3 regions of the Vreelandella sp. 21 genome follow, and region 1 is predicted to be linked to each of the others. Evidence: predicted binding sites of a transcription regulator. Region 1 holds the regulator's gene; each other region holds the start of a gene.
What was found. Region 1 encodes FNR, which switches genes on or off when oxygen is low (the NO sensors DNR and NnrR bind a similar motif). Its sites were predicted from a motif close to TTGATNTANATCAA; they were not measured.
Positions count from the first base shown of each region.

Region 2: the regulator FNR is predicted to act here: its motif matches at 4,469-4,482, upstream of ACN06F_RS06450 (OmpW/AlkL family protein).
Region 3: the regulator FNR is predicted to act here: its motif matches at 5,991-6,004, upstream of cyoA (ubiquinol oxidase subunit II).

Region 1 covers NZ_CP194673.1:3,118,173-3,128,789, reverse strand. Annotated here, with positions in the region: gene ACN06F_RS14425 (DNA polymerase III subunit epsilon) at 1-457, shown strand, start outside; gene ttcA (tRNA 2-thiocytidine(32) synthetase TtcA) at 524-1,489, shown strand; gene fnr (fumarate/nitrate reduction transcriptional regulator Fnr) at 1,476-2,228, opposite strand; gene hemN (oxygen-independent coproporphyrinogen III oxidase) at 2,287-3,714, opposite strand; gene ACN06F_RS14405 (sulfite exporter TauE/SafE family protein) at 3,843-4,538, opposite strand; gene ccoS (cbb3-type cytochrome oxidase assembly protein CcoS) at 4,535-4,756, opposite strand; gene ACN06F_RS14395 (heavy metal translocating P-type ATPase) at 4,753-7,230, opposite strand; gene ACN06F_RS14390 (FixH family protein) at 7,227-7,751, opposite strand; gene ccoG (cytochrome c oxidase accessory protein CcoG) at 7,759-9,195, opposite strand; gene ccoP (cytochrome-c oxidase, cbb3-type subunit III) at 9,413-10,342, opposite strand; gene ACN06F_RS14375 (CcoQ/FixQ family Cbb3-type cytochrome c oxidase assembly chaperone) at 10,339-10,560, opposite strand; gene ccoO (cytochrome-c oxidase, cbb3-type subunit II) at 10,564-10,617, opposite strand, start outside.
Region 2 covers NZ_CP194673.1:1,382,520-1,393,136, reverse strand. Annotated here, with positions in the region: gene putA (bifunctional proline dehydrogenase/L-glutamate gamma-semialdehyde dehydrogenase PutA) at 1-2,605, shown strand, start outside; gene putP (sodium/proline symporter PutP) at 2,843-4,333, shown strand; gene ACN06F_RS06450 (OmpW/AlkL family protein) at 4,597-5,223, shown strand; gene ACN06F_RS06445 (YqcC family protein) at 5,351-5,683, opposite strand; gene ACN06F_RS06440 (DUF3549 family protein) at 5,969-7,021, shown strand; gene ACN06F_RS06435 (ATP-dependent zinc protease family protein) at 7,091-7,531, shown strand; gene rimK (30S ribosomal protein S6--L-glutamate ligase) at 7,572-8,480, shown strand; gene ACN06F_RS06425 (hypothetical protein) at 8,568-9,014, shown strand; gene ACN06F_RS06420 (SanA/YdcF family protein) at 9,016-9,801, opposite strand; gene sufT (putative Fe-S cluster assembly protein SufT) at 9,820-10,389, opposite strand; gene ACN06F_RS06410 (cysteine desulfurase) at 10,412-10,617, opposite strand, start outside.
Region 3 covers NZ_CP194673.1:963,843-974,459, reverse strand. Annotated here, with positions in the region: gene pta (phosphate acetyltransferase) at 1-687, shown strand, start outside; gene cyoE (heme o synthase) at 866-1,789, opposite strand; gene cyoD (cytochrome o ubiquinol oxidase subunit IV) at 1,747-2,076, opposite strand; gene cyoC (cytochrome o ubiquinol oxidase subunit III) at 2,078-2,689, opposite strand; gene cyoB (cytochrome o ubiquinol oxidase subunit I) at 2,689-4,716, opposite strand; gene cyoA (ubiquinol oxidase subunit II) at 4,719-5,774, opposite strand; gene ACN06F_RS04445 (DeoR/GlpR family DNA-binding transcription regulator) at 6,049-6,816, opposite strand; gene ACN06F_RS04440 (outer membrane protein OmpK) at 7,077-7,919, shown strand; gene ACN06F_RS04435 (NupC/NupG family nucleoside CNT transporter) at 7,953-9,236, shown strand; gene deoC (deoxyribose-phosphate aldolase) at 9,320-10,138, shown strand; gene deoA (thymidine phosphorylase) at 10,139-10,617, shown strand, end outside.

The DNA.
Region 1 (10,617 bases):
TGTCTTAAGCCCAGGGAGAGTACAGACCAGCCGAGCCTGGGTGGCTACCCTGGCAGAAGAGCAGAACAACAACGCCCCTGCGCTGCGGCGACATCATCAGCTGTATGCGACGGATACGGTGCTGGCGCCGAACGCTGAGCATCTTGGGGCGCTGGCTGAATTCATCGGTAATCGGCCGCTAATTGGCTGGGAGTTAGGGCGCTCGGTGGAACACCTAAATCTTTTGTTTAAAGCAGGGTTGGGATTTGGTTTGCCCAATGCCCAGGTCGATGTTGGAAAGCTACACTATCGCCAACTGCGTCGCTTACATCCACAGTGTGGGACAAGTGGCCGCCTAACCGAAGCGCTCGCTCGTTGGCAAATCCCCGCTCTTCAATGGATGGGAGTGCTTGGGGATGCAACCGCAAGCGCGCTTTTATATCTGCGTTTGCAGCGCGAGATCGCCCAGCAGGGGTAGTCGTTACTACCCTCATGGGATGAATCCACGGGTTTATCTTGGGTGGACGTGGTGAGTCTTGTTAGAATGCCCGCTGCTTCTTCTACCATCGGCAGTGCCTACACCATGCTACAACCTGACTATTTTGACCCCGCAGCGCCTGATACTGTTTCTGTTGACAGTCCTGCTGTTAATAGCGCACAGACACCATCCGAGCATCACGCCGCTAAACAAAAGCGTGAATTTAATAAGCTACAAAAGCGCTTACGGCGAGAGGTTGGCAACGCCATCATTGATTATCAAATGATTGGTGAAGGTGACAAGGTGATGGTGTGCCTGTCTGGCGGCAAAGATAGCTATACGATGCTGGAGATACTGCTTAACCTGCAGCGCAACGCGCCGGTTAACTTCTCTCTGGTCGCCGTCAATATGGATCAAAAACAGCCAGGCTTCCCGGAGCATGTGCTGCCCCAGTACCTAGATAAAGTGGGGGTTGAATACCACATTCTAGAGCGTGACACCTACTCGGTGGTGAAAGAGAAAACCCCAGAAGGAAAAACGACCTGCGCGCTCTGCTCACGACTAAGACGTGGCTCTCTCTATGGGTTTGCCGAGGAAATTGGGGCAACGAAAATTGCCCTAGGGCATCATCGTGAAGATATTTTAGAAACGTTATTTCTTAACATGTTCTTTGGTGGCACTTTGAAAGCAATGCCTCCCAAGCTTTTATCTGACGATGGCAAGAATATTGTCATTCGCCCTCTTGCCTACTGCAAAGAGGCTGATATTGCAGAGTTTTCTCGACTAATGGAATTCCCGATTATTCCCTGCAACTTATGTGGCTCTCAGCCCAATCTCCAGCGTCAAGTCGTCAAAGATATGTTGGCTGAGTGGGATAAAAAACACCCAGGACGTCTAGAAAGCATGTTTAAAGCAGTGACCAATGTAGCGCCTTCCCAGCTAGCAGACCGCCGTTTATTTGACTTTGCTGGCCTTGAAGCCAAACAAGCGGCGTTGATGGAAGGGCGTATTCAGGCGCTTAGCGTGGACTAGCCGACTGTTCTTCCTCTTCAGCTAGCGTGATGAGGCGCCGCATATTTAAAATATTAACCTCGCGCCCTGAAACAGCCACCACCTCTTGCTGTTGAAAGCGGCTAAGAATACGGCTGACCGTTTCTACCGCCAAGCCTAAGTAATTGCCGATGTCGGCGCGGGACATGGAGAGTCTGAAGCTATAAGGCGAGTATCCACGGCGGCGAAAACGGTCTGAAAGGGTGACTAAAAAGCTTGCTAGTCGTTGATCGGCCGTCTTGCGGGATAGCAAGCGCATCATGCGCCGGTCATCTCGCAATTCTTTGCTCATGCTCCGATAAAGCTGGCCACGTAGTTCGGGCAGTTCTTCGGAAAGCAGGTCCAAACGGTCAAATGGGATTTCACACACCGTAGTGGTTTCCAGTGCAATGACGCTACCGGGGTAGTGCTCTTCATCAATTCCGTCCAATCCTACTAGTTCGCTGGGAAGGTAGAAATTTGTCAGCTGATCATTGCCGTTCCCTTCGCTGGTCACCTGTTTCAGGCTGCCTGAGCGGACGGCATACACACTGGTGAAGTGATCACCCTGGCGAAACAGGGGCTCGCCTTTTTTGAGCGGTGCGCGGCGGCGAATGATGGCATCAAACTGGCTCATGTCCTCAAGCTCTAAGGCGAGCGGTAGACACAGCGAGCTTAGGCTACAGGTCTGGCAGCGCGCCTCTTGCAGCAGTGAGCGTCGTTGGCTGGCGGGGTGTGGCATATCATTCTCCCTTTCTCGTTAGCCATCATAGGCCCAGAGGCAAGACGTCTCAAGAAGCTTATACAATCTTAGAGTAGCGCTGAGTAGATTGGTCAGTTAGGCGAGCATCAAAGGCCATCGCTAAATGACGAATCAGCAGCCGCCCAGTGGGGGTGGCGCTAATAACTTGCTGATGGCGAGTGATTAAGCCGTCTTGCTCAGCTGTCTTCAATTGCTCAATTGCGGTGGAAAAATAGTCACTAGCATCGATGTGCCAACGCTTTCCAACTGCCGCTAGATCAATATGCATGTCGCACATTAGCCGTTCAATCACGTCTCTTCGTATTAGGTCGTCCTTATTTAACCTTAATCCTTTAACGGTTGCCAGCTTACCTTGATCTAAGGCTGCTTCATATTGGTTAAGCTGGGTCGGGTTTTGTGCGTAAACGTCGTCAACCCGTGATATAGCGGATACGCCTAAGCCAACTAAATCGCACTGTGCATGGCTAGAGTAGCCCTGAAAGTTTCGTTGCAGTGTGCCGTTGCGCTGAGCAATCGCTAGACTATCGTCAGGTCGTGCAAAGTGATCCATGCCAATATGCACATAGCCTGCGTTAGTCAGCATTTCTATGGTGGTATGCAAAATAGCCAGCTTTTCATCAGCGCTGGGAAGATCCGTTTCGTTAATGCGTCGCTGTGGCGCAAAGCGGGTGGGCATGTGCGCATAATTAAATACGGACAGCCGTGCCGGGTTTAGTTCGATGACTTGACTTAGCGTCTCGGCAAAGCTTTTTTCGGTTTGAAATGGCAGTCCATAAATCAAATCAAGATTGAGTGAGCGAAAACCAAGACGGTGTGCTTCTTCCATCAACGTTTCGGTGAGTACCCGGGGTTGTACTCGGTTGATGGCTTTTTGTACCTGCGGATTTAAATCCTGTACACCAAGGCTTAGTCGATTAAAGCCGAGAGACTGTAGATGGCGCAACGTAAATACGTCTGCTTCACGAGGATCTATTTCAATAGCGTAATCGCGATCGGCTGAGCTAGATAAACCAAAACGGGCATCTAGGCGGTCAATTAGGTCCCCCATCTGTGCCAAGGTTAGAAATGTGGGCGTACCACCACCCCAGTGTAACTGTTGCACCGGGCGTGAAGTGTCTAAATGGCGGGCAGTGAGCACCATTTCTCGATCTAGCCGAGAAAGGTAAGGTTCTGCAAGGGCGGTATTCTTCGTTGCGATTTTATTGCAAGCGCAGTAGAAGCAAATTTTTCGACAAAAGGGTACATGTACATACAGTGATAGCGGGCGGTGGCTCTCGTTACTGCGCGCTAGCGCCTGAGTAAAGTCATCGGCACTAAACTGCTCATGAAACGCTAGAGCTGTCGGGTAGGACGTGTAACGTGGGCCACTTTTGTCATAGCGACGCAGCAGCGTTTCATTCCAGGCATTAGCCCCAGACACATCAGTGTTGGTAGGTGAGAAGGCAGCAGTGGCATGAACGGGCATGGCGAGCGCTCCGAAGTGAGAAGTAAACAAAAGGAGTGACTGAGCGCCGTCGCTCAGTGTTCTCTCGGCATGCTACGTCGGTGTCACTTGGAATGCGTTGAGCTATATCAAACTATAGGAGGGTCTGACTAATGCGCTGTTAGAGGAATAAGCGTCCATAGCTGCCAAAGGGCGAAACTTATAATCGACAGTGCGGCGACGCTGCGAGTGGCAGGGTGGCGAATTAAATGGCTTAACTGCTGTGCTGCAAGTCCTGTTGCCAGCAGAGCAGGGAGTGTACCCAGGCCAAAAGCCCCCATTAAAAGCGCGCCATCGAGTGGGTCTGCAATCGCTAAGCTCCAGGCTAGCATGGAGTAAACCAGCCCACAGGGCAGCCAGCCCCACAGTGTCCCTAGGGCGAAGGCTTGAGGAAGATGGACGACAGGCATCAGGCGTCTTCCCACTGGCTCTATATAACGCCAAAGGTGCCTTCCCACCGCTTCTACTTTCAGCAGTCCTTTCCACCAGTTGGCGATATAGAGTGCCATTAAGATGAGCATCAATGCGGCGAAAGCCTGCAATGCAACACGTGCAGACGGTGAAAGCGAGATAAGTGTGCCAAGTGCAGCAACAATAGCACCCGCCACCATATAGCTGAGAATGCGTCCGGCGTTATAGCTAATCAGCAGCCCGCCCATTCGGGCAGGGTGTCGCATGCTAGGTGGTACGGCAAAGGTCAGCGCGCTCATAATGCCGCCACACATGCCGATACAATGGGCGCCGCCCATTAAGCCAAATACAAATGCGGCTAGTAGGGGCGGTAAATCGAGTCCCGTCGGATTCATGCGGGCGGCTCTTGGTTATCTTGAGAAGAGGACCCGCTTTTTTTACGCGCTGCACGCTGCTCGGGAGACAAATCATTCTCATCGTCGTCGAATAGGATGCGGTGGGCTGGCCCTTCTAAATCGTCAAACTGGTCGTGCTTCACGGCCCAGAAAAACGCCCACACCGCGAGACCCAGAAGAGTGAGTGAAAGTGGAATCAGTAAGTATAAAATCGTCATGCCGTCACCGGTGTTGATAGGGCAATCTGAGGGGCGGGCGGGGTACGCCAGCGAGTGAGACGCAGCGCGTTACCTACCACAATCAGGGAGCTTAGCGACATGCCAATCGCAGCGAGCCAGGGGGGAATTAAGCCCATTGCTGCTAAAGGCAGTGCCGAAAAATTGTAGCAAACCGACCACAGCATATTTTGGCGCATAATGCGGCGTGTGGCGCAGGAAATATCAATCGCCTCAAAAATACGCATTAGGCGTGGACTGAGCAATATCGCGTCGGCGCGGGTTCGGGCAAGGTCTGTGGCGCCATTCATGGCAATGGCGACGTCAGCGCCAGCCAATACCGGCACATCATTGATACCGTCACCGATCATCACGACACGCTCACCGCTGGCTTGTAACTCACGTAGTCGTGCCAGCTTGCCCTCAGGCGATTTGCCAGCGTGCCACGTGGTAATATTGAGCTGTTCTGCCAAGCTCTCTACCGCTTCTTGCGTGTCACCAGAAAGTAGTTCTACTTCCAATCCACGGGCTTGAAGTGCGGCAACGGTTTGAGCCGCATCTTCACGAATGCCATCGTGTAGCTTGAACCAGGCACGTGGTGCGCTGTTTTCACTGAGTAAAAGCCACTGGCCTGTGCCTGGTGGAGGCAGTGTGGTTGTCGTCGCAAAATCAGGTTTGCCTAATCGCCATGTTGCGCCGTTTAAAGTGCCTTCTAGCCCGCTCCCAGTCACACTTTTGATGTTGCGTGCCTGCAGAGTGGCATCTCTAAATGGGCGAAAAGCTCTGGCAATGGGGTGTTCAGAGTGTGCCTCTAGCGCCGCCGCGATGGCTTGGGCATGCTCTTCACTGAGCGTCGTATCGCTGTGGGCGAGATGCTGTTGGTCAATAGGATGCGTTTGGGTCAGCTGCATTTCGCCGCGGGTCAGCGTACCGGTCTTATCAAAGATCACGCGGGTGACGTTGGAGAGTGATTCGATCGCGTCAGCACGTGTAATTAGTACGCCTCGCTGGCGCAATTGGCCATGCCCTGCTGTCAGCGCAGTGGGGGTGGCCAGCGCCAGTGCACAAGGGCAAGTGACTACTAATACCGAGAGTAGTACCCATAGCACGCGAGATGGATCAATAAACCACCATGCTACGGTGACACACGCGGTAACGATCAGCAGTCGTAATACAAACAGGTGCGCCATACGCGCCGCCATCTGGGCAAGTCGTGGGCGACTTGCAAAGGCGCGATCGGTTAAATCGACAATACCGGCCACTCTGGCGCTATTGCCAGCATGGGTTACCTTTATGGTGAGCGGGTTTTCCATGTTTTGGCTGCCACCCACCACGCTTTCGCCTACCCGTCGAGTCACTGGCAAATACTCACCGGTCAGCATCGACTCATCAAGGCTGGATTCGCCGTCTTCGATAATGCCGTCAGCGGGAACGCCATGACCGGGCTTGATGAGCACGCGGTCGCCTTCTTTAAGTTCACTGGCAGGCAGAATGCGTTCACTGCCATCAGCTTCAAGGCGAATAGCGGACACCGGCAAAACGCCGCTCAGCGCATTGCCACTGTGGCCGCTGCGCCGCCTGGCCCTACCTTCTACATAGCGGCCAAATAGCAAGAAGAAGGTAAACATGGCGACCGAGTCGAAATAAACATCGCCAACGTTAAACAGCACTGCATAACTGCTCGCCAAATAGGCGCCGCCAATGGCTAGCGAGACCGGCACATCCATGCCAAGAACGCCGGTTTTCAGATCACGCAATGCGTTACGGAAAAAAGGCTGCGCTGAGAAAAATACCACGGGCGTGGCTAGGGCAAACGATAGCCAGTGAAACAGAGCGTAAAAGTCTTCGCTAAGCTCACCTGGCCCCGATACATAAATGGGAATGGAGAACATCATGACCTGCATCATCCCGACAGCCGCGACAATCAGGCGTCGCACATTCATGCGTTCTTCATGTTGTAAGCGCGTTTGGGCTTGATCAGGTTCATAGGGCTGCGCATCGTAGCCAATGGCCGCTAGTTCAGCGAACAGCTGTGAGAGGTTGATGACGGCGGGGTCCCAGCTCACACGTAGGCGATGATGGGTAAGGTTGACCGCGCTAGAAGTAACGCCATCAAGTGCATTCAAACGGTGTTCAATGAGCCAGGCGCAGGCTGCACAGGTGATGCCGTCTATTGCTAGTGTGGCTCGTACTTGTCCTTCGTCACCCTCTGGGTGAACAAACTGCGCTTGCAGCCCTGGGTCATCAAATACCGACCAGGTTTCTGCTTTGGCAGCTTGGCGCTCGTCAGGGCGCTCTGGCATTTCTGTGCGATAGCGATAATAGCTCTCCAACCCGCCATCAACGATGGCGTGGGCGACGGCTTCGCAACCTGGGCAGCATAGTGGTTTGGATGTGTCGTCAATGTTAATTCGCCACGGTGCCCCTTCGGGCACCGGGTTGCCGCAGTGGTAGCAGCTAAGGGCGGTCGTGGTCATTCGTTCTCCGAGCGCCCGCCAGGTAGTAGTGCAATCGTGTTTTCGTCAGGAAAGCGTGCTTCTCCGATAAGGCGCCATTCTGATTCATCGCCTTGCTCTGGCTGTAGCTGTAGATACCAGCGATAGCGCAGATTGTCAGGTCCTTGAGTGATGTAGCGGCCTTCGCGCACATGCTCTAGTACAAACGACTGGTCACGATCGTCTTCGGTGGGAAAGATAAGATCTAGATAGAGCTTATCTGGGCGAGCATCACCCGCAAGATCAACAACAATATCGCTGGTAAGCGGATCAATGCGTAACTCGGCACTTAAATTTAAAGCGCGCGCTTGCTCTTGCTTGGCGAATACCATGTTAATTGCTTTGCCGTGCTCGTAGTAATCTTCTTGTACCACCATACCGTCGTAGCTTTTGATCGACATAACCGCAAAGGTCGTGCTGACAATAATGGAGGAGAACAGCAAGCCTAACAAAAACCATGGCCAGAACTGTTTGTACCAAGGTGTAATCGTAGGGTCTGACATAACGCATTTATCTCCTGGCGTTACCTAAGAAGCGGGCTTCACGCTCCTGACGGATTTGCTCATCTTGTTGTGCTTGTAGCACAAAAGTAATGGGGTGGCTGGGCTGGCTTAGATCTTGAGGGTTTGCAAGTACGGTGACTACCTGAATGCGAGACTCGCCTGCTGGCACGCTAATCGACGCGCTATCTAGCGTTAAGCTGGGTAGGCCTAACACACTGATTTGGTAAGTGTGTGGCTGGTTATCAAGGTTACGCACTGTAAGGCTGTAAACATTGCTGATTTGCCCTTCTCGGGTCATTTGATACAGCTGTGTGCGCTCACGCTCGGCGTCGAAACTAAGTGGTATGCGGTCGTTAACCGCCCAGGCAAACGCAACGACCATAATAATCAGCGCGGCAAAGTAGCCCAGCAGTCGAGGCCGTAAGATGTGGCTTTTCTTGCCTTCTAGCGCATTTTCCGTTGTGTAGCGAATAAGCCCTTTGGGGTAGCCCATTTTGTCCATGACGCTGTCACAGGCATCAATGCAGGCTGCACAGGTAATGCACTCGTACTGGAGCCCATCACGAATATCAATACCTGTTGGGCAAACCTGAACGCATAGCTCGCAGTCTATACAGTCGCCAAAGCCGGCTTCTCTCGCCTGAGTATGGCTAAGCGACTTCTTCCGCCGACCTCTTGGCTCGCCGCGTGCTTCGTCGTACGACACGATCAGCGTGTCGCGATCAAACATGACTGATTGGAAGCGCGCGTAGGGGCACATGTAAATACACACCTGCTCACGCAGCCAGCCTGCATTTAAATAGGTAAATACTAAAAAGAAGCCAACCCAAAAATAGGACCAGCCATGGGCTTCTAGCGTAGGCAGTTCCGTTACTAGCGTGCGGATGGGGGTGAAGTAACCCACAAAAGTAATGCCAGTAGCCAAAGAAATCAGTAACCAAGCGGAATGTTTAGCTCCTTTCCGCCACGCTTTGTCAGCATTCATTGGCTGCTTGTCGAGCTTAATACGGTGGTTTCTAGATCCCTCTATGCGGTGCTCAAGCCAAATAAATAAGAATGTCCAGACGCTTTGTGGGCAGGTATAGCCACACCAAACGCGTCCAGCAAAAACAGTAATAAAAAATAGCCCAAAGGCACAGATAATAAGCAGCCACGAAAGTAATACGAACTCTTGGGGATAAAATGTGGCAGCAAAAATATGAAACTCTCGGCCTGGAAGGTCAAACCAGATAGCAGGGCGGTCGCCCCAGTTCAGCCATGGAAGCAGGAAAAAGCCCAGCATAAGCGCCCAGTTGGCGCTGCGCCTTACTTTCTGGAAGAGCCCTTTAATTTCGCGCACATAAATATGTCGGCGCTTAGCATACATGCTCTGAGTTGTACTTTCCCCAGGGGTATGGTGCCCAACGGGCGGCGGCGTAATATCTTGGCTAGGTATTTTTTCCATGGCGATGATCGCAGCTCACTAAGGCGGGAATGGGCGGCAGCATGGATATCGTGGCGTTAAACCTGCGACGCTAGATAACACAACTGTATGCCGTGTCGCTAAATAATAGTGTAACGGATAGAAAGGGTATCTGGACGGACGGTGGATGAAGAAAGGGTGCGGTATGAAACCGCACCCTCGTGATACTACCTACAAGCGGTTGCTACTAACTAAGCGATTAGTCGTTGAAGCGTAGGCTGTAGACATAAGCGGCTACTAGATGAACACGCTCTTCACCGATATAAGCCGCTTGTGCTGGCATGTGGCCGTTACGACCATTGCGCAGTGTTTGGCGGACAGAATCAGCAACGCTTTGTCCCGGTGCCAAATAGAGCCATACATCATCAGTAAGGTTAGGTGCGCCAAGCGCGGTATTTCCCGTTCCACTGGGTGTATGACATGCCGCGCACGCTGCTAGGAAAGTGCTTTCGCCACTGGCTGCACGGTCTGCATCATGCTCTTCGCCAGACATTGAGAGAACGTACTGAGTGAGGTTCTCAATGTTGTTCTCGCCAAGCTGCTGCCAGGCAGGCATTAATCCATTACGACCATTATTCAACGTCGTCATGATGTTTTCCGGCTCACCGCCATACAGCCAGTCGTCATCGGTGAGGTTCGGGAAGCCGTAACCACCTTGGGCGTTAGAGCCGTGACATACCGCGCAGTTGTTCAGGAAAACACGCTCTGCTACCCGCATGGCTTCAGCGTCTTTTGCCAGTTCAGGAATAGGTATTTCCTGATACTGAGCAAAAATCGGTGTGAAGCGCTCTTCGGCATTAGCAACCTCTTCTTCCCACTGGCCTTCTTGGGACCAGCCCAAAATGCCCGCATAGTTACCTAGGCCTGGGTAAAGTACTAAGTAGCCCAAGGCAAAAATAACGGTGAGGATAAACAGCTTGAACCACCACTGGGGTAGTGCGTTGTCGTACTCTTCGATCCCATCAGCCGCGTGGCCAGTGGTTTCGATATTGCCATCAGCATCGGGTGCTTTATCGGTACGGCGGTTGGAAAATAAGATCCAAACGCTCAGAGCGATAGTGCCCAGTGTGACGACAATGATCCAGGCGCTCCAGAAGCTGGATAGGGAGTCACCCCATAAATTATTCATGTATTTTTATCTCCCCTGTCGTGGCGGGAATCCACTTCGTGCTCAGACGAAGCATGCTTGTCACGGGTCGGTTGCTTATCATCGTCATCGGCGAAAGGCAGGTTAGCTGCTTCGTCGAAGTCTGGTTTGCGTCGCTTGGAATAAGCCCATAAACAGATGCCAATAAAAGCGACAATCAATATCAGCGTGATAAGGCCGCGGAAAGTTCCCGTATCCATAACTTAACGAGTGCCCTCAAGCACGGTGCCTAATTGCTGCAAGTAGGCCACCAGTGC
Region 2 (10,617 bases), 1.7 Mb from region 1:
CTACTGGGATTCCGAAATCAAGCTCTCCCAGGAGATGGGCGTTAAAACCTTCCCGGTCTTCACCCGCAAGGTCAATACCGATGTCAGCTACATGGCCTGCGCTCAGATGCTGCTCGACCGGCGCGACCGCATCTATCCACAGTTCGCCACACACAATGCCCATACCTGCGCCGCCGTCGTGGCCATGGCAGGCGATGACAAGGACAGCTACGAATTTCAGCGCCTGCATGGCATGGGCGAATCGCTGCACCACATCGTTAAAGAGGCTGAGGGCACGCACTGCCGCATCTACGCCCCGGTCGGCGCTCACCGCGACCTGCTGGCCTACCTGGTGCGTCGCCTACTAGAGAATGGCGCTAACTCCTCGTTCGTCAACCAGGTGGTGGATAGCTCGATTCCCCCGAGCGAAGTATCAAGGGATCCAGTTGAAGGGTTTAAACAGCTTGGCGACGCCATCTCAAGCCCGTTAATCCGTCAGCCCGGCGAGCTGTTTGCGCCAGATCGCAAGAACTCCAAGGGTTATCGTATCAACGAACCCGCCTCGATCCTGCCTCTGCTTAATGCGCGGGAAACCTTTGCTGACAGGACCTGGACAGCAGGCCCCATGCTAGTGGGAAATCCTGCTCCCCAAGGCCCAGCTCGCGATGCAGTCTCTCCCGCCGACAGCTCGCGTATTATCGGCAAGGTGCATGAGGCCACCCCTGAGGAGGTAGCGGCCGCTCTCGACGCTGCAGAGGAAGGTTTTCGTGAGTGGTCAGCACGTCCTGTGGCCGAGCGTGCCGAAGTGCTCCGTCGTACCGCGGATCTCTATGAAGAACATATCGCTGAGCTGACCGTGATCACCACCCGCGAAGCCGGTAAGATGATGTTTGATGGCATCGCTGAAGTGCGCGAAGCGGTGGATTTCCTACGCTACTACGCCAATGAGGGTGAGCGGCTGGAAGCGGAAGAACCCGGTAGCGCCCGCGGTATCTTCGTCTGCATCAGCCCTTGGAACTTCCCACTGGCCATCACCACCGGGCAGATCGCCGCAGCCTTGGTGGCTGGCAACGCGGTACTTGCCAAACCCGCCGAGCAAACGCCGCTGATCGCCGCCCGCGCCGTCGAGTTGATGCGTGAGGCTGGCCTTCCAGAAGCAGCACTTCAACTGCTGCCTGGCGATGGGCCCACGGTGGGTGGCCCGCTGACTAGCGATCCACGTATCGCTGGTGTCTGCTTCACTGGCTCGACCCCCGTGGCACAGATTATCCACAAAGCCCTGGCGCAGAACGCAGGACCCGATGCGATACTGGTTGCTGAAACCGGCGGCCTCAACTCGATGATTGTGGACTCTACGGCGCTGACCGAGCAGGCAGTCCGCGATATCTTAATCTCCTCCTTCCAATCGGCTGGGCAGCGTTGTTCAGCGCTACGCATGCTGTATGTGCAGGAAGAGGCGCGCGACCGGTTGCTCAACATGCTTTATGGCGCCATGGACTCGCTCACCATCGGCGATCCTTGGAATACTGACACTGACGTCTCACCAGTGATCGACGCCGACGCCCAAGCCGAGATAAGCGACTACGTAGCAGCGCACGAGAAGACAGGTAAGGTGTTGAAGAAACTGTCCGCACCAGAAACCGGCACTTTCGTCACCCCCGCGGTCATTGAGGTTGGGGGCATTGCAGATCTCGAACGCGAGATATTCGGCCCGGTTCTACACGTGGCTACTTTCAAGGCGCGAGACATCGACAACGTGGTCGACGACATCAATGGCAAAGGCTACGGACTGACCTTCGGCCTGCATACCCGCATCGATGATCGTGTGCAGCAAATCGTCGAGCGCATCCATGTCGGCAACGTTTATGTTAATCGTAACCAAATCGGCGCCATTGTCGGCTCCCAACCATTCGGGGGCGAAGGCCTTTCGGGCACCGGGCCCAAGGCCGGTGGCCCGCTCTATGTCACTCGCTTCCGCCGCACTGCCACCGCCGAGCACCACAAGGCTCCTGAGGGGAAAACCATCTCACTCAGCGACCTTCAATCGGCTTTAGATAGGCTAGATGCGCGGAACTGGGCGGTACGACCTAATCGAATCGAGGTACTCCGCAAGGCACTCTCCGGCAAAGGCGGTGTGATCCGCAAGGCCCTTAACGAGACAGCGGCCCTCGACATGACACCGCAGACGCTTCCAGGACCCACAGGGGAAAGCAACCGCTTGGCGATGTATCCAAAAGGCGCTGTTCTGTGCCTTGGGCCAACGCTGGATATCGCCGCTGCCCAAGCAGTACAGGCGCTTGGCGCGGGCTGTACGGCAGTAGTGATCGCACCAGGCGCAGCTCAAGCCGTCCAGCCGCTGGTCGACGCTGGCGCGCCCGTGATTGGGCTCGACGGTAGCATCACAGCAGATACACTAAGCGAGGTTCAAGGGATCGCCGCCGTCGCCGCGGCTGGCAAAAGTAATTGGACGCATGAACTGCGGATAGCACTCGCTAAGCGCGACGGTGCCATCGTGCCGCTCGAGACTCAGACCATTTCACCAGATCGCTACGTGGTGGAACGTCATCTGTGCATCGATACGACCGCAGCGGGTGGCAACGCCAGCTTGCTGGCAACGGCCGAATAGGCCCGCTGGCTTTGTCGACGTCATGCTTCTCAACTAAACTTAGACGACAATAACATCGTGTTGCCGGGAGGCGGCCAGTGCAGGCGCTTCCCTAGCAAGGAATATCGAGGACCAAGCGGTAGCGCCTTGCTACACGAATAAGAAGCGGAGTTAAACATGCGTGCTACTAGCGGTTCTGCACGGCAAGCGCGCTAACCTGTCGGAGCTAGCTCCGTCCTGACAAATTGGAGAACTTTCATGGCTATCGGTGTTTGGATTAGTCTTTTTGCCTACTTTGCGCTCATGATCGCCATCGGCATTTATGCCATGCGCAAAGCGACATCTTCATCAGAAGATTACATGCTGGGGGGACGTGGCCTCAGTCCACAAGTAGCAGCTCTGTCGGCTGGCGCTTCGGACATGAGCGGCTGGCTGCTGCTTGGGTTGCCCGGCGCAATGTTTGTTTCCGGCTTGGGATCCGCCTGGATCGGCATTGGCCTTCTGGTGGGTGCGTTCTTCAATTGGACTCTGGTCGCCCCCCGACTGCGTGAACAGACGGTTCACTACGGTAATGCGATTACCATTCCAGCCTTTTTGGCAAACCGCTTTCCGACACGTGCGCTTTCACTGCGCACGGTGTCTGCTATCGTTATCGTCATCTTTTTCGCGGTTTACACGGCATCGGGCCTAGTCGCTGGGGGCAAACTGTTTGAAAGCGCGTTTGCCGGTATTTTTAACATCGGCGGCATGAGCGACTATGCTGTAGGCATCCTCATTACACTTGGTGTGGTACTTGTCTATACCGTTGTTGGCGGCTTTCTGGCCGTGAGTATGACCGACTTCGTGCAAGGCTGTATCATGATGCTGGCGCTAGTAATCATGCCTGCAGTGGTGCTATTTGGCGAAGGCGGTGGCGGGTTCTCCCAAGCATCACAGACGCTAAATGAAGTCGACCCCACCCTGCTATCCTGGACGTCAGGGCTGACCTTTATTGGCTGGCTCTCTGCGGTTACCTGGGGACTGGGATATTTCGGTCAACCACATATCATTGTGCGCTTTATGGCCATCCGGACGCTGAAAGATGTGCCTACTGCCCGTAATATCGGCATGAGCTGGATGCTTATTTCCCTGATTGGCGCGGTCTCTCTAGGTCTGTTTGGCCGGGCTTATGCAGTCCGCAACGGCATGGATATCGAGGATCCAGAAACGATCTTCATCATTCTGGCGAACCTGCTATTCCACCCGCTGGTCACCGGCTTCCTCTATGCGGCACTGCTTGCTGCGATTATGAGCACCATTTCCAGCCAATTGTTAGTATCGTCGTCTTCATTGACCGAAGACTTCTATCGCCTGTTCCTCAGAAAGGAAGCAACCGATAAAGAGTGCGTAAAGGTGGGTCGAATCTGTGTCGTACTGGTTGGTCTGGTGGCCGCTGTGATTGCGTCAAATCCAGACTCCCAAGTTCTTGGGCTAGTAAGTAACGCCTGGGCTGGCTTTGGCGCAGCATTTGGCCCGCTGATCATTCTGTCGCTAATGTGGTCTCGCACGAACGGAGCTGGCGCCATTGCAGGCATGGTAGTGGGCGCGGCTACCGTCATGATTTGGATTGCATTAGGCTGGAACGGAGAATTTATGGGTGGCCCCGGCGTGTACGAGATCATCCCAGGCTTCATCGCTGCCTTTATTGCCATCTTGGTGGTTAGTAGCATAACTGCCGATGCGGGTGAATATCAGCATATTGATCGCTAGACGAGCGTCAATTACACACTCAGCTTAATTAAACAATTAGTTGATCATTGAGGCCTTCCCATGCCACGGGAAGGCCTCTTTCACTTCTGATGGCCTCTTTTATAAGCCCATTATTTAGCGGCGGAGCTCCACTCTTTGCCCCAGGTCAATAACCTGCCCTCCTCTACCCGATACACTCTTTACATGGTTCGCGATCATGTCGAACAACGGTTCACGTTAACCACTCACTGCAAAGACTCACATTAATGGTCAGGAGCGACGCTATGCGCCATAACTCTCTTTCAACACTGCTCACCACTGGACTTGCAGCAGCCACATTGATGGCAAGCGGCCAAGTTTTAGCTTACGGCGCTGGCGATTTCTTTACTCGCGTGGGTGTTGCCAAAGTGGAGCCAAAAAGCGACAACGGTTCATTAGCCGGAGGCGCGTTCACGGTTGATGTTCAGGACAAAACCGATTTCGCATTTACCCTGGGCTACCGCTTCCACGACAAAATGGGCATCGAGTTACTGGCAGCTCTGCCGTTTGAGCACGATATTGCCCTGAACGGTGATAACCTTGCCTCTACCAAACACCTTCCGCCAACTCTAACGCTCCAGTACTACCCACTAGGTGGCACTGATGCGCGCGTACAGCCTTATGTCGGCGCAGGTATTAACTACACCTTTTTCTCTGATGAAGAGCTAGCCATTGGCGAACTGGAGCTGGACGACTCCTGGGGGGCCGCAGCTCAAGTGGGTATCGATTTACTTATCGATGAGAACTGGGCACTTAACGCAGCAGCGTGGTATATCGACATCGATACTGACGCGACCATTAACGGTGCCGCTGCAGGCACGGTAGAGATTGATCCCTTAGTGGTTATGGCAGGCTTAAGCTATCGGTTCTAACACCGCTACGGCTGTGCTAGCCGTATAATCGCATGAAAAATGCCCAGTCCCGATGCTTGCGGTGCTGGGCATTGTCTTTGCTGACACCCTCATCACACTAGGCTTCAGCTCCTCGTATTAGCGCGACCTAGCTTTCGGTAACTAGCCGATCTATCTTTTCAACGGCTCGAACAACCAGTAGCTGGTCACTGGCACGAACTTTTTCCTGCATTAGGTAAGCAGCCACTGCCGGCGCTACATCGCACTTGGCAGGCATGGTGGCCTGGGCATCAATCAGTGCATTTAATCGAGCGATAAAGACAAATCGAATCCACTGAGGCAGCGACATCGTGTCGATACAGAAGGGTTGCTGGCTATTAAATGCTGAAATATCAGGCGTTGTCATACGCCATAAGTTAGCGGCCTTCATAGTGGCTTCAAGCTCAAGAAGCGCGGTTTGAAGCTGTTGATGGACGCTCATAAGCACCTTTTCCATTTGAATCAGTAAAGCTCTATTATCCCAGCACTGTGGGTAAGTTGCCAACCGTCTGACAGAGTTTGTGTCTTATTCACAGATTCACAGAAAACCTGCAAGAGGCTGTGGATAAACTATGGAAAGATGTCGCTACTGTTACTCTCATGCGGGTTACGCCACGTTGTGCAATTTTTAACCATTTTGATAATAAAGCACGGATTAATCAGCGTTTGCGGCTGACAGTGACACATCAGCAAGGTAGAGTGCAGGCTTGAAATGCGGAAGGATGTCATGCAACCAATCCAGACACTTGATGAGTTTTTTACACGTAGCGGCGCGGACGTTTCCCTCTATCATATGGGACGACGAGTAACGGACTGCCCACGAGAAACACTGCGTGCATTCGAAAATGGCGAGATAGCCTGGCCGGAACCCTGGCAACAGCAGGCACGCCTTGGCGTAGTATTTCGCATGGGTGACATGCCTGAACCAGCCATCTGGTTTTTGGCGCTGCCGCTAGACGAACAAGGCAAGCTCTCCCCCGCCCAACGAGACGGTTTTATTAATCGCTTGCTCGAAACCCTTGGGAGAAATGCGGCGCAGCTAGAAAATAAACCGCTAGGCCAGGCAGAAACTGCTGACGTGGATCACCTAATGAAGGATAATCCGCTCGCTTTTTCGCCTGATATTACTTTTCAAGCAATGCTTAATGCTCAGGCCACTTATGCATTAGAGCTTGCCGCTAGCCAACACTTAGAGCCTGTCGAGGCCTATCTTAGTGGCCAGCAGACTATTGACTGGCAAGCACTGGGATTACAAGGCATCGCTGATTATGTGGTACGCCTCGACTTACCCACATCAGAAGCGCTAGCGCTGCGCCTTCCCCAGTTGCCCACTAGTGTCGCTCACTCGCTGTGCTATTGCCTGGAGCATAGGCCTCTTGCAGAGCCGCTGGTAAGTGCATTACGGGCGCGTGGAGAGCAAGCAGCCATTGATGGTGACGTAGAAACCCTGTGCGCCTGCGTGCGCGCCGTGGGCTGCACTCCATCAGCAGATGTCGGCCAATGGTACTCAAGCCTGTTAAATGACCCTGTTGCTTGCGGCCCAGATATTATCGCAGCCATTGCTGGCCGCGGGTGGTTATTGTTAGAAGACGCTGAACGTTTACCACTGCTTTTACAGCGTTTAGCAGAAGACAAACGCACTAACTTTAATGCAGTCGTACGTGACCTTGCACTGATTCCCAGACTTCGCCTATTGGTTATGCTGACACTACGCGACGCGCCGCCTGATTCCGCGATTCAGCTAAGGCTAAGTGCGTTGATTAACCAAGCTAGAAGCTAGCTATTTATTTATGAGACGCTAGATCGACTCATTTCTTGATGACAAACCTTCATTTGCCAGGAGTATGCCGTGAAGGAATTACCCTATCAGGCCAAAGCAGTCATCGGCCGCCGTGAAATGGTGACGTTACCTGAATTAGGGCTTCACCTTTGCTGCAAAGCCGATACTGGCGCGCGCACCTCTGCTTTGCATGCCGAAGAGATTGACACTCATGAAGATGAGGATGGGCAGCTGTGGGTAAGTTTTATTACCCATAGTGGCGGCCCGCAAACGCCTGCCCACCGCTACCAGCTCCACCTGCACGACAGGCGGCGCGTTACCAGTTCTAATGGGCACAGCGAGTGGCGTTATGTTATTCGCACCCCGATGCAATTGGGTGAACTAAATTTTCCGGTTGAACTAACCCTGACTGACCGTAGCAATATGCGCCATCCCATGCTGCTTGGGCGCCGCGCTATGCGACGCTTGCTTATAGCCCCTGGGGCTGCATTTTTGCACGGCGAGCCTTAAACTAACTTATTAGCCATACTTTTTGGCCCCGGAGCCCTGCATGCATATTGCCCTGCTTTCGCGCAATCGCAATCTATATTCTACTCGCCGCCTTATTGAGGCCGCCGAGCAGCGTGGGCACACCGCTCGCGTGGTAGACACGCTGCGCTGCTATATGAGCATCGCCTCCCACCATCCGTCGATTCATTATAAAGGCGCCGAAATCGAGCCCTTTGATGCCGTCATTCCTCGTATAGGGGCATCGGTTACCTTTTATGGCTGCGCCGTACTGCGTCAATTTGAAATGATGGGCACCTACGTAATAAACGACTCTGTTGCCATCACTCGTTCACGGGATAAGTTACGCTCGCTACAGCTTCTCTCAAGGAAGGGGCTGGGCTTGCCCATCACGGGTTTCGCCCACTCTCCTGATGACATTCCTGACCTTATTACCATGGTCAAGGGTGCTCCGCTGGTCATCAAGCTGCTGGAAGGAACGCAAGGTATCGGCGTTGTACTTGCTGAAACAAACCAAGCAGCTGAGTCGGTTATTCAAGCGTTTATGGGCATGAAAACCAACATCATGGTTCAGGAGTACATTAAAGAGGCGCGCGGCGCCGATATTCGCTGTCTGGTGATTGGCGATAAAGTGGTTGCTTCGATGAAGCGCCAGGCAGCCGAAGGCGAGTTCCGTTCAAACCTGCATCGTGGGGGCACCGCCAGCGTCATCCGCATTACCCCCGAAGAGCGCTCAACGGCCATTCGAGCGGCAAAAGCCATGGGACTGCGCGTTGCAGGTGTCGACTTACTGCGCTCTAACCATGGACCGGTGATTATGGAGGTCAACTCATCACCTGGACTACAAGGTATTGAGAATGCAACAGGTAAAGATATCGCCAGCATGATCATCGAACACATCGAAAAAAATGCCATGCCAGTGCGTAAAGCGCCACCCAAGCCTAAAGGCTAAGGCTTAATGCAAAAATAATCCGCATTAGGGGTGGCAAATTAGCGCTGCCACCCCCACAATCTGCGTCACCGAAGGAGGTAGACGCTCATGTTTCTCGACAATCGCCAAGTGGCGATGGACAGCGTGCTGGAAGCGCTGGCCGATAGCATTGATTATTTCCAGGATAATATTGAACGCCTGAGACCCACGCTGCGTGATGCACTGAAACCGCACTATACTGAGCGGTTAAATCAGATGCGTAAACTTCAGGAACTGGCCCGTGCGCACTTAAAAATGCTGCCTCGAGATGCTGACGTTGAGCGTGACGACTTTTTATGGCTATGGAGCCGTTTAAAAAGCTTTGTGGGCAACGATAGCCAGGTATTAATCAATGAGCTGTTGGAACAAGAGCGCGTACTGATGCAAGCCCTTTCAACGCTATTCACTCACCCCCTGCCCGATCCCATTGAGCCGGTAGTGGAAGAGTGTATGCAAGGTTGCCGTAAGTTAATACGCGAATTGTATAACTTACAAAAGCGCAAAACGCATCGCTAACCTATTGATCACCCCTATTGATCACCGCCGCTTGCTCATGTGACGTCTGCGCCGATCTCACAGTGTAGTGGTAAATATCAAGGCCAATAGGGAGGCGAGACACTTCGCCGACGTTGCTACTAGCGTTTAATTCGATAGGTTCTGGAGAGCCTAGAAAGTGAGGCTCTCTTCCCCAAATATATAGATCACCTAAAGTAGCGACCCGCGCCACCCATTCGCGCATTTTCAACCGCCACTCCCCAGCAGCAGATTTCTCTTCCGCCACACAGCCAGTTACATCCATTCCTAATGCGCGACCAATAAAAACTGCACGGGGAAGATGCCAGCTCTGAGTAACCAGCAACGCCTTATCTAACTGAAAGACATCTCTAGCGCGCGCAAGCGTGTCATAGGTACTGAACCCAGCAAAATCCATGGTGAGCTGGTCTGCTGGCACACCGCGACGATAAAGATCACGCCACATGGCGCGCGGCTCGTTATAGGCTTGAGTACGATTATCCCCAGAGATTAATAAATGGCTGACCCGCTGATCGGCAATCAGACGCGCAGAGGTTCGCATACGGGCTTGAAAGTGAGGGTTGCGAAAGCCGCTGCGTGTCCAATTAGAGGTACCAAACACGATCGCCACATCGGCTGGGCGACACTCCGCAAAGCTGTCATCAATATAGCGTGCCGTACTGGCAACCACCCAAAAATTACCAACTATAAACAGCAATGTCGCCAGCAGCATAAGTGCTCCTAGCGACATCAAAAAACGTTTTATGTAACGTAATAGCAGGCTGTGCATCCAGCTCCCCATCAGGGGTTAAAACATGCCGAGCTCAAGCTTGGCTTCGTCGCTCATCATGTCACGGCTCCAGGGCGGGCTGAAGACAATTTCAGTATGTACCTTGTTAATCTGAGGTGCGCCTAGGATTTTATTCCGCGCATCCGCCGCAATGACATCGCCCATTCCACAACCTGGTGCGGTCAGCGTCATACGAATAGTGACCATCCGCTCGCCACTGATCAAGCGCTCAAGACGGCAACCATAGACCAACCCTAGATCAACAATATTAACCGGTATTTCGGGATCGAAGCAGGTGCGCAGCTGCTCCCAGACAAACTGTTCAATTTCTTCATCGCTGGCACTTTCAGGCAGTGTTGGACGCGGCAGTGGCTCGAGCCCTAACGCATCCAAATTACGCCCTTCAATAAGATAAAGCCGTCCTTCAAAGCCAACACTTACCGAGCTGCCCTTCGCTTGCATCACGCTGACAACGCTGTCCTCGGCCAGTGTCTCCGTTTTGCCAAACGGAATAGCAATGGCGTCAACATCACGCTGAAGCGGCAGTTTTTGACCACGTTCAAGGCTGGCCACTTGCTCAATATCCATAACGGTCCTTAAATGACGGCCTTTAACGTACCATTCCAATCACACGCTTTAGCGCTGCAACAAACGTATCTATCTCTTGAATCGTATTATACGCTGCAAATGATGCACGACACGTGGCATCTACGCCAAAATGATGTAGCAGTGGTTGCGCACAGTGATGCCCGGTACGAATAGCGACGCCTAGCTGATCAATCAGCAGCCCAATATCCTGGGAATGGGCGCCTTCGA
Region 3 (10,617 bases), 1.9 Mb from region 1:
GCCCAACTCCAGGACAATGTAGTGCTGGGTACCATGATGCTGCAGTTAGATGAAGTTGATGGCCTCGTATCAGGTGCAGTACACACCACCGCCAACACGGTGCGCCCAGCATTTCAGTTGATCAAAACGGCACCGGAATATAATCAGGTGTCATCGATCTTCTTTATGCTGCTGCCTGAGCAGGTAGTGGTATATGGCGATTGCGCGGTTAATCCTGACCCAGACGCCGAAACCCTAGCGGAAATCGCTATTCAAAGCGCTCGTTCAGCAGAAGCGTTTGGCATTGAACCGCGAGTCGCCATGATCAGCTACTCCACTGGCGACTCTGGCACCGGTGCCGATGTTGATAAAGTGCGCGAAGCTACCCGCATCGCCAAAGAGCGCGCCCCACACCTCGCAATCGATGGCCCGCTACAGTACGACGCGGCCGCCATTGATAGCGTTGGCAAGCAGAAAGCACCGGACTCCCCTGTCGCGGGCAAGGCGACGGTGTTTGTTTTCCCGGACCTGAACACCGGCAACACGACGTACAAAGCCGTACAGCGTAGTGCCCGTGTGGTCAGCGTTGGCCCAATGCTGCAGGGCTTGAACAAACCAGTGAACGATCTTTCCCGTGGCGCGCTGGTAGACGATATCGTTTACACCATCGCACTCACCGCGATTCAGGCGAGCCAGCGGGAAAGCTAGGCCACTAGCCACTCTTTGTACCCACTAATAAAAACGCCCCGAACAGTGAATAAACTGCTCGGGGCGTTTTAGGTTGAAGCCGCTATCAATGGTAAAGGGCTGAATCAACCCGAAGCGGGGGGCTTTCGCCAGGGATGGGTTTACAGCGCCCCCGCCAAGGGTTTTCAGTCCGTTCTCTTCACGCCCACATCGGCACCATGGCTTCCAGTACCATCACTAAGCTCATTGCGGTAATCGTCAGAATCGATACACCGAACACCTTTTTGGCCCAGCGCACGTCATCACCTAGTCGAAAACCACACAGCGCTAAGTACAGCCAGTAGCCTCCCATTGCTAATGCAACACAGAGGTAGCCCGTACCCGCTTGACTGGCTAGCACCAAGGCAAGCGACGCGGGAATAAACGCGACGATGTAGCCCAGGATGTGGTGTTTTGCCCGTTTGATACCATGCACCACCGGCAGCACTGGAATCGATGCCCGGCGATAATCCGCATAGCGAAAAATCGCAATGGCATACGAATGCGGCATCTGCCAAAGGCAGAAGATGACCAGTAGCATGAAAGCACCGCTATCAAACTGCCCCGTCACCGCACAGTAACCAACAACCGGCGGCATCGCTCCAGAAAGGCTGCCCACCAACGTGCCGTATTCAGAGTGCCGCTTCATATAAAGGCTGTACACCCCAACGTAAACGCCCCAGCCGATCACCGCTAATGCCACGGTTAAGCCGTTGGTGCCCAGCGCCAAACACACCACGCCCGCTACCCCAAGCAGCGCCGAAACGCCTAATGCTTGAGTAATAGAGATACGTCCTTTGGCCAGAGGGCGATGGCGCGTACGCGCCATCAAAGCATCAATATCACGGTCAATAACGTTATTACAGGCGCAGCCAGACGCAATGACCAGTGCAATACCCAACATGACCGTACTAAATGTGACCCAATCAAAAGTACCGTGGGCGGCTAAAAAATAACCGCCTAAGGTCGCAATGAGATTGCCGCCAATAATGCCTGGCTTTGTTAGCGCGAGCAGGTCACGCCAACGGCTAGGCACCACCGTTAACCGATCATCATGTTGAGATGCAGATGCTGCATGATCCATAAAGAGCCCCCTACCACCAAGACAAGTATCGTCAGCGTGAAAACGAAAGACATCACGTTCCACCCTTCGTCGGCGTTGGTGTTCATATGCATAAACATGACCAGCTGAACCAAAATCTGCAGCACGGCTGTTACTGCGATAACGACCACCGTCGTGGCGATGCTTAGCGCACCGCTCATAACGACCGCGAATGGAATCACGGTTAGCACTAAAGATAGCAGAAGCCCAGTCACATACGATTTAACGCTGCCATGGGAAGAAGTTGAATTAGATGAAGAATGGCTCATCTCACAGCACTCCCATTAAATAAACGAACGAGAAAACACAGATCCAGACGATATCCAAAAAGTGCCAGAATAGGCTTAGGCACAGAATTCTGGGGCGAGTCATCGGTGTTAGCCCTTTGGTAGAAAGCTGCACCAACATGACGAGAATCCATACCAAACCAACGGTCACGTGCAGCCCGTGAGTGCCCACCAGGGTGAAAAACGACGAGAGAAACGCACTCTGATCGGGTCCATACCCTTGATGAATCAAGTGCTGGAACTCATAAACTTCCATGCCAACAAACGCCGCGCCCAGCAGGAAAGTTATCGCTAACCACGCCTTTATCTGGCCAATGCGCTCAGCATTCATAGCCAACACGCCCATGCCGAAAGTAAAGCTACTAAATAGCAGCAAGAAGGTTTCGACTAGTACGAAAGGCAGCTCGAAAATATCTGCCGCCGTCGGGCCGCCCGCCGTGCCCTTCATGAGCACGGCGTAGGTAGCAAACAGTGACCCGAAGATCACCAGATCGCTCATTAGATAGACCCAAAAGCCAAATACTTTGGTGCCGCTGGCATCATGGTGTTCATGGGGCTCAGACGTTGCGCCATGATGTAGAGTATCGGTAGCCATTACGCTCGCGCCTCCGCATAGTTTGTCTGCTTACTATCAGTTGAGTCACTGGCGGGCGGTGCGGTTTTGCGCTGCTGGTGCTCACGCTCAATCCGCGCCACTTCTGCGGCGGGTACGTAGTAGTCGATATCATCGTTGAAAACACGCGCTAGGAAGCTGATGACTACGCCAAGCGCACCCACCGCGGCTAGCCACCAGATATGCCATACCAGTGCAAAACCAAGTACCAGGGCAAACAAACTAATGATCGGCCCTGCCACGGTATTACGAGGCATGTGGATATCGGTATAAGGCGCTTCATCCAACTGCTCATTGCTACGCTGTTTTTGCGACCAGAAACTGTCGATATCGCCAACCTCAGGCAAACGGGCAAAGTTGTAGAACGGTGCAGGTGATGAAGTTGACCACTCCAATGTACGGCCATCCCATGGGTCGCCAGTCACATCGGCATTCAGCTTGCGATCACGAATGCTCACCCAGAACTGAATAATGGTGCAGGCAATGCCCATCATGATGATGACGGCACCTACCCAGGCCAGGATCATCCACGACTGCCACTCTGGGTTGGCATAGGACTGCATGCGGCGCACCGCACCAAAGAAGCTCAACACATAGAGCGGCATAAAGGCGACATAGAAGCCAATAAACCAGCACCAGAATGAACGCTTGCCCCACTTCTCGCTAAGCGTGAAACCGAATGCTTTGGGGAACCAGTACGTTAAGCCCGCCATCATGCCAAACACCACGCCACCAATAATCACGTTGTGGAAGTGGGCAATCACGAACAGGCTGTTATGCAGTACAAAGTTGGCAGCGGGTAGCGCCAGCATCACGCCGGTCATACCGCCTAAGGTGAAAGTAATAATAAAGCCTAAGGTCCATAGCACCGGCGAGGTCAGTTCCAGGCTGCCGCGGAAGATAGTGAACAGCCAGTTGAATACTTTCACCCCGGTAGGAATGGCAATAATCATCGTCATAATGCCGAAGAAGGCGTTGACGTTAGCGCCAGCCCCCATGGTGAAGAAGTGGTGCAACCAGACAATAAACGACAGCAGCGTGATCGCCACTGTGGCCCATACCATGGTGGTGTAACCAAACAAACGCTTGCGGGCGAAGGTCGCGATCACTTCAGAGAACACGCCAAAGGCTGGCAGGATCAGGATGTACACTTCCGGATGGCCCCAGGCCCAGATGAGGTTGACGTACATCATCATATTGCCGCCAAAATCATTGGTGAAGAAGTGCATGCCGAAGTAGCGGTCTAGGGTTAACAGCGCGATAGTCGCGGTAAGAATCGGGAAAGAGGCAATAATCAGGACGTTGGCACAAAGCGATGTCCAGGTAAAAATAGGCATGCGGAACATGGTCATGCCTTTGGTGCGCATTTTCAGGATCGTGACAAAGAAATTAATCCCGGTGAGCGTCGTACCTATGCCGGATATTTGTAACGCCCATATCCAATAATCGACCCCCACACCAGGGCTAAACTCTATCCCCGAAAGCGGCGCATAAGCGAGCCAACCCGTTTTGGCGAACTCTCCTACTACTAGTGAAATATTAACCAGAATCGCGGACACCGCGAACAGCCAAAAACTCAGGTTATTCAGGAAAGGAAAAGCAACGTCGCGGGCGCCAATTTGCAGCGGCACCACCAGATTCATCAAGCCGATGACCATGGGCATCGCAACGAAAAAGATCATAATCACGCCATGGGCGGTAAAGATCTGATCATAGTGTTCAGGAGGGAGGTAACCCGCGGCCCCGCCAGCAGCCATAGCCAACTGGGTACGCATCATAATGGCATCGGCAAAGCCGCGTAGCAGCATCACCAAGGCAACCACAAAATACATAATACCGAGCTTTTTGTGGTCAACGGAGGTAAACCACTCGCTCCACAGCCAGCCCCACTTTCGGTAATAAGTTAATGCGCCGATAAGCGCAGCACCGCCAATCGCCATTATGGCGGCAACGATCATGATGATCGGTTCGTGATACGGAATCGACTCTAACGTCAGTTTTCCAAACATGCTTAACCCCCCGCTTCAACGCTTGTGGGATGGCCGCTCATCGCGTGATCCTCACTAGCATGCTGATTGGTAACGTGGCCAAACGCGGCCTGATGATGGGTAGCGCCTGCGCTTTCTAGCTCGCCAGACTCGCCGTGGCTATCGTCAGTATCACTGACGTCTTCGATGTGATTAGCATGGTCGCCATGACCACCGTGCCCGCTGCCACCGGTATGAAAGCTGGTCAGAATCGACGTATAAAGCGCCGGAGACACCTCAGAGAAGTACTCGACCGGGTGGTATTCACTCGGTTTGGCTAAATCGCTATAGCGTTCGGGATAGGACAGGGTTTCATTGGCAGCCCGCACGTTTTCAACCCACGTCTCAAAGTCTTCAGGGGTGGTAACGTGAGCATCGAAAGTCATTCCTGAGAAGCCCGCACCGCTGTAATTAGTGGAACGGCCTGGATAAACGCCGACGTCGTCTGCAATTAGATGAACATCGTTATCCATACCGGCCATGGCATAAATTTGGCTGCCTAAGCGCGGAATAAAGAACGCATTCATCACCGAGCCAGAGCTGACTCGAAAACGCACCGGCGTATCCACAGGAAAGGCAAGCTCGTTGACACTGGCAATGCCTTGCTCGGGGTAGATGAACAGCCATTTCCAGTCCAGCGCTACCACTTGAATTTCCATTGCAGCGGTATCGCTTTCGATGGGCTTATGGGGATCTAAACTATGAGAGGTTTTCCAGGTAAGAAACGCTAAGACAGCGATGATTAAACAGGGCACTGTCCATACCGCGACTTCAATCGCATTAGAGTGCGCCCAGTCGGGTAGGTATTTAGCAACATTGCGATTGCTGCGCCGATAACGCCAACCAAACAGCAGCGTCATCACTATCACCGGAATAACTACAATTAGCATCAGCCCAAATGAGGTCAGTATTAGCGAGCGTTGCTCAACGCCAATCTGCCCTTTGGGATCCAACAATGCAGAACTGCAGCCCGTTAACAACAGGCACAACATGACGAGCACGAATGTGCCTCGCCTGCGCCAGAGGGTATGTCGTTGCATGGTGTGATCTCGTCAGAGAGTTGTCCAAAACAGCGCGCTATTTGACCAGCTGAATAGCCAGCTAAATAGCTCGCTAACTAACACCCCATACTTTTCCCAGAACAGTGAGGTACGTATGCGTTGCTCCGGGAAAAATATGCGCTACCGAAGGGATTGGCAGCGAGTCATAGCCAGCACACGCCAAGCGCGCATAAACTAAGACTAAAGTATTTTCTATTGATCTGGATCAATCAGAAAGAGGCGCTTTGCCGCACCCTGAATGCTCAAAAATATGTTAAGCGACTGTCACACTGGGTGATGCATGAGGAAGGCAATCTTGTACTTTCGGTGCATGCTCATCGTCGGTCACGACAATATCGAAATCGGATAACGCGGCAAAATAGGCTGGGCGCACTAGACCAAATTTGCTGGCATCAACAATCAACAGGCGCTGCATAGCCGTCGCAATGGCAGCCTGTTTTGGCGCCACCTCATGAAAATGGAAACAACTAACCCCACGTTCGCAGTCCACTCCTGCGGCAGAGATCAGTGCTTTATTAATGCCTAAACGCTCAATCGCAGCACGCATACCATCACTACCAAACGATTGTGACGAGGCATAAAACAGCCCCCCTAGCAGCACTAACCGCACATTAGGCAACGCGGCCACTGAGTTAGCCACGTTAAGGGCATACGTCACCACAGTGAGCTCGCGGAAATGGCTTAACTGACTAAGTAAAGGAATCAGTGTTGAACCGCAGTCAATGAATAGCGTATCGCCGTCTTCGATAAAGCTGGCAACTCGCTGACAGAGGCGGTGCTTAATCTGATAATGGCTCGCCTGTTGCTCAGTCAAGTCATAAACCGGCGTTACACCAGGATAGTTTGCCATGACCAACCGACCGCCCAACAAGCTAATCACCGAAGGCTGCGTAGTAACGTCCCGACGGATCGTCATTTCAGAAACACCGCACAGCTCAGCAGCATCGCGCAAATGCAATGTCCCCCCGCTGGCAAGCGCTTCTTGCAACATTGCCAAACGCTGAGCGCTTCGGTCATTCATGGCAAACCTCTCCTTTAATCCCAAGTTCAGGCGTTATTTGTTATCAGCGGTTAGTGGGTATCCAAAGCCTATGCTGAGCCAGCCCTCATTATATTTCCACTGTCAGACGCTGCTCTTCGACTATTTGAGAGTCATATCACATATACAGAGCGTTGATGGGGTAATACTTGCAAATCAACGTTAAAAAAATAACACTCAATGTTATAATTTTAACATCAACGCCAGCCCACACGACTCATAACAACCCTGTTGAGGCTTCCATGACTGCTCAAAACCCTTCTCGCTCTTCTTTCGTCACGCTTGGCGCTGGCGTTTTATTGGCTAGCTCTGCGCTGGTTACGCCTGCGTTAGCCAACGACCCCCCCGCGTCACCAACGACGCCCCTTTGGTCGTTTGCCAACGTTTCGGTGAACTACTTGGATTGGTCTAACGGTACTGAAGCGCGTACCGCTAGTAACGCAGCAAAAAGCGACTTCACGTTTGTCGAAATCGAAGGCGGCGTAGGTTACAGCTGGGGCGAATTCTACGGTTTCTTCGATTTCGAGAACCCAACCAACGATCAGTTTGACAAATCAAGCGGTGGTAAAGACAACTTTCGTACCGCAGGCAAAATCACCTCGCATATTTATTTAGGCGACAGCCCGCTATCGATCTACGCGCACCTGTACGACTTCCGCGATTATGGTTTCAACGCTCGCGAGCAGGATCAAATTCTCGGCCTTGGCTACCGCACGACGTTCGACAACGGCCTATGGTTCAAACCGTTTATTGGCGCAGCACGTGTACAGAGCGACGGCTACACTGGCATGAACGGCTTTATGGCGGGTTGGGTAGCAGGTTATGACTTCTCAGCACTCAACCAGAACTTCAGTGTCACCAACTGGCATGAACAAACCTTTGGCCGTGACGATGAGTACCTGGAACAAAACTACGTAGGTGATAAAGCGGGGAGCGTAGGCACCAACGGCGCGCTTAGCTTGTGGTGGCATCCTTCTGAGCTAATTACCACTGGCGTGCAGTATCGCTACTCAGACAATAAGCTGGGTACCCCGAACGCTTACCAAAATGCGATGATTTACTCAGTAAAATTAAACTTACTGTAATCGCTCCACCTCACACGCTCGGAAGGTACCCACATGACTCTCATCATGAGCTTGGTAGGCATGGTTACGCTGGTAACCATCGCACTTATCTTCTCTTACGACCGTAAATCAATTCGGCTGCGCACCGTGCTTGGCGCGTTTGCCATCCAGGCGGGTATTGGTGCATTTGTCCTTTATGTGCCCTTTGGCCAAGCAGTCCTGCAAGCCATTTCGTCCGGCGTTAGCCAAATATTGGTCTACGCCAATGACGGCATCGGCTTTCTGTTTGGCGGCTTAGCCGATGTCGATAACGTCGGCTTTGTTTTTGCCATAAAAGTACTGCCAGTGATTATCTTTTTCTCATCACTCATTGCAGTGCTTTATTACATAGGCATTATGCAGTGGGTCATTCGGATTTTAGGCGGCGCGCTGCAAAAAGCACTCGGCACTTCTCGCACCGAATCGCTTTCTGCCACGGCAAATATCTTTGTTGGCCAAACCGAAGCGCCGCTGGTGGTACGTCCATTTATCGCCCGCATGACGCCTTCGCAGCTATTTGCAGTGATGTGCGGTGGCCTGGCATCGGTGGCTGGTTCGGTACTGGCGGGCTACGCCGCCTTGGGTATTCCCATGGAATACTTGGTCGCCGCTTCGTTTATGGCGGCACCTGGCGGCCTCCTGTTCGCCAAACTCATCATGCCTGAAACTCAAGACGCGACCGATAGCGACAGCGTTTCTAAAGTAGAAGAAGAGCTTAAAGAGCAGGAAGACAAACCCGCCAACGTCTTGGATGCAGCCGCGGCGGGCGCTACGTCAGGCATGAAACTTGCCGCCAACGTCGGTGCCATGCTGCTCGCGTTTATTGCGCTTATTGCCCTGATTAACGGTATTCTAGGCGGCGTTGGCGGTTGGTTTGGCTTTGAATCACTCAGCCTTGAACTGATTCTTGGCTGGCTGTTTGCGCCGCTTGCCTTCTTGCTTGGCGTCCCTTGGGAAGAAGCCACCCTGGCGGGTTCGTTTATCGGTCAAAAACTGGTGGTGAATGAGTTTGTCGCCTTTATCAACTTGGCTCCCTACATTGATGGGGAACAGGTGGTGGCCGCCACGGGTCAAATGATGACTCCGCACACCATGGCGATTCTTTCCTTTGCGCTATGTGGCTTTGCCAACCTGTCATCCATTGCCATTTTGTTGGGCGGCTTAGGCAGCATTGCCCCTACACGCCGCAAAGAGATTGCCCGTTTTGGCGTGAAGGCCGTATTGGCCGGTACACTCTCTAACCTAATGTCGGCCTCAATTGCAGGCTTCTTTATTGCGTTGAGTAGCGCCACGGCTTAACGCAGCAAGCACGACACTTTGCAACGGGCGCTGCTGTTTTCACGCAGGGCCCGTTTTGTCTTTTATTAATTTGCGAGAATTCCATGACTGCGACTGCCTCCTCTCAGCACACTCAAGCCCAACTTACCCAAGCTGCCCGTCAAGCACTCACCCTCATGGATCTAACGAGCCTGAACGACAGCGACACCGATAGCACGATTGAAGCGCTCTGCCAGCAACTTAAAACACCCTTTGGCAACCCAGCAGCGGTATGCGTTTATCCGCAATTTGTAGTTACCGCGCAGCGTGCACTAACCGCTCACAAGCTCAATGACCACGTTAAAATTGCCACGGTTACCAACTTCCCAGATGGTGGTGACGACATCATGGGTGCCGCCCGTGAAACCCGCGACGCTGTCGCTTCCGGTGCCGATGAAGTCGATGTGGTCTTCCCCTACCGCGCATTGATGGCAGGCGATGAAGCAATCGGCCTAGAGCTGGTCGAAATGTGTAAAGCCGCCTGCGCCGGTCAAGCACGCTTAAAAGTCATCATTGAATCGGGCGAACTCAAAGATCCCGCGCTTATCAAGCGTGCCAGTGAACTGGCCATTGAAGGCGGCGCTGACTTTATTAAAACATCGACAGGCAAGGTCGAAACAAACGCCACCCTGGAAGCCGCTGAGATCATGCTTAACGCGATTAAAGCCAGCGGTGAAGATGTCGGGTTTAAAGCCGCCGGTGGCGTGCGCACCACTGAAGAAGCCGCCGAGTATCTAGCACTTGCTACGAACATTATGGGCGCGCAGTGGGTAACGCCTGAGCACTTCCGGTTTGGTGCCTCCAGCCTGCTGGGTAATTTATTGAATACGCTAAGCGGCGCCCCACAAACCGCATCGCTCGCCACTACTAACGGAGGCTACTAAATGTCATCTACCGCTTCTCATCACGCTCTCCTGCCCCAGGAACTGATTCGCCTCAAGCGCGATAGTCAGCCGCTACCCGCGGAAGAGATCAAAGCCTTCGTACAGGGCATTGCCGATGATCGCATCAGCGACGCCCAGATTGGCGCCTTCACCATGGCGGTGTTCTTAAACGGCATGAGCCGTGAAGAAGTCGTCGCCCTGACCACGGCGACCCGCGACTCTGGCCATGTCATGCAGTGGGACTCCCTCAACCTGCCCGGCCCGATTGTCGATAAACACTCTACCGGCGGCGTTGGTGATTTAGTGTCGTTGGTGCTCGGCCCCTGGGTCGCCGCTTGCGGCGCCTTTGTGCCGATGATTTCAGGTCGTGGCCTTGGCCACACCGGCGGCACGCTGGACAAGCTGGAATCGATCCCCGGTTACGACCCCTACCCAGCGCCGGAACGCTTTAGCAGTGTGGTGAAATCCACCGGTGTAGC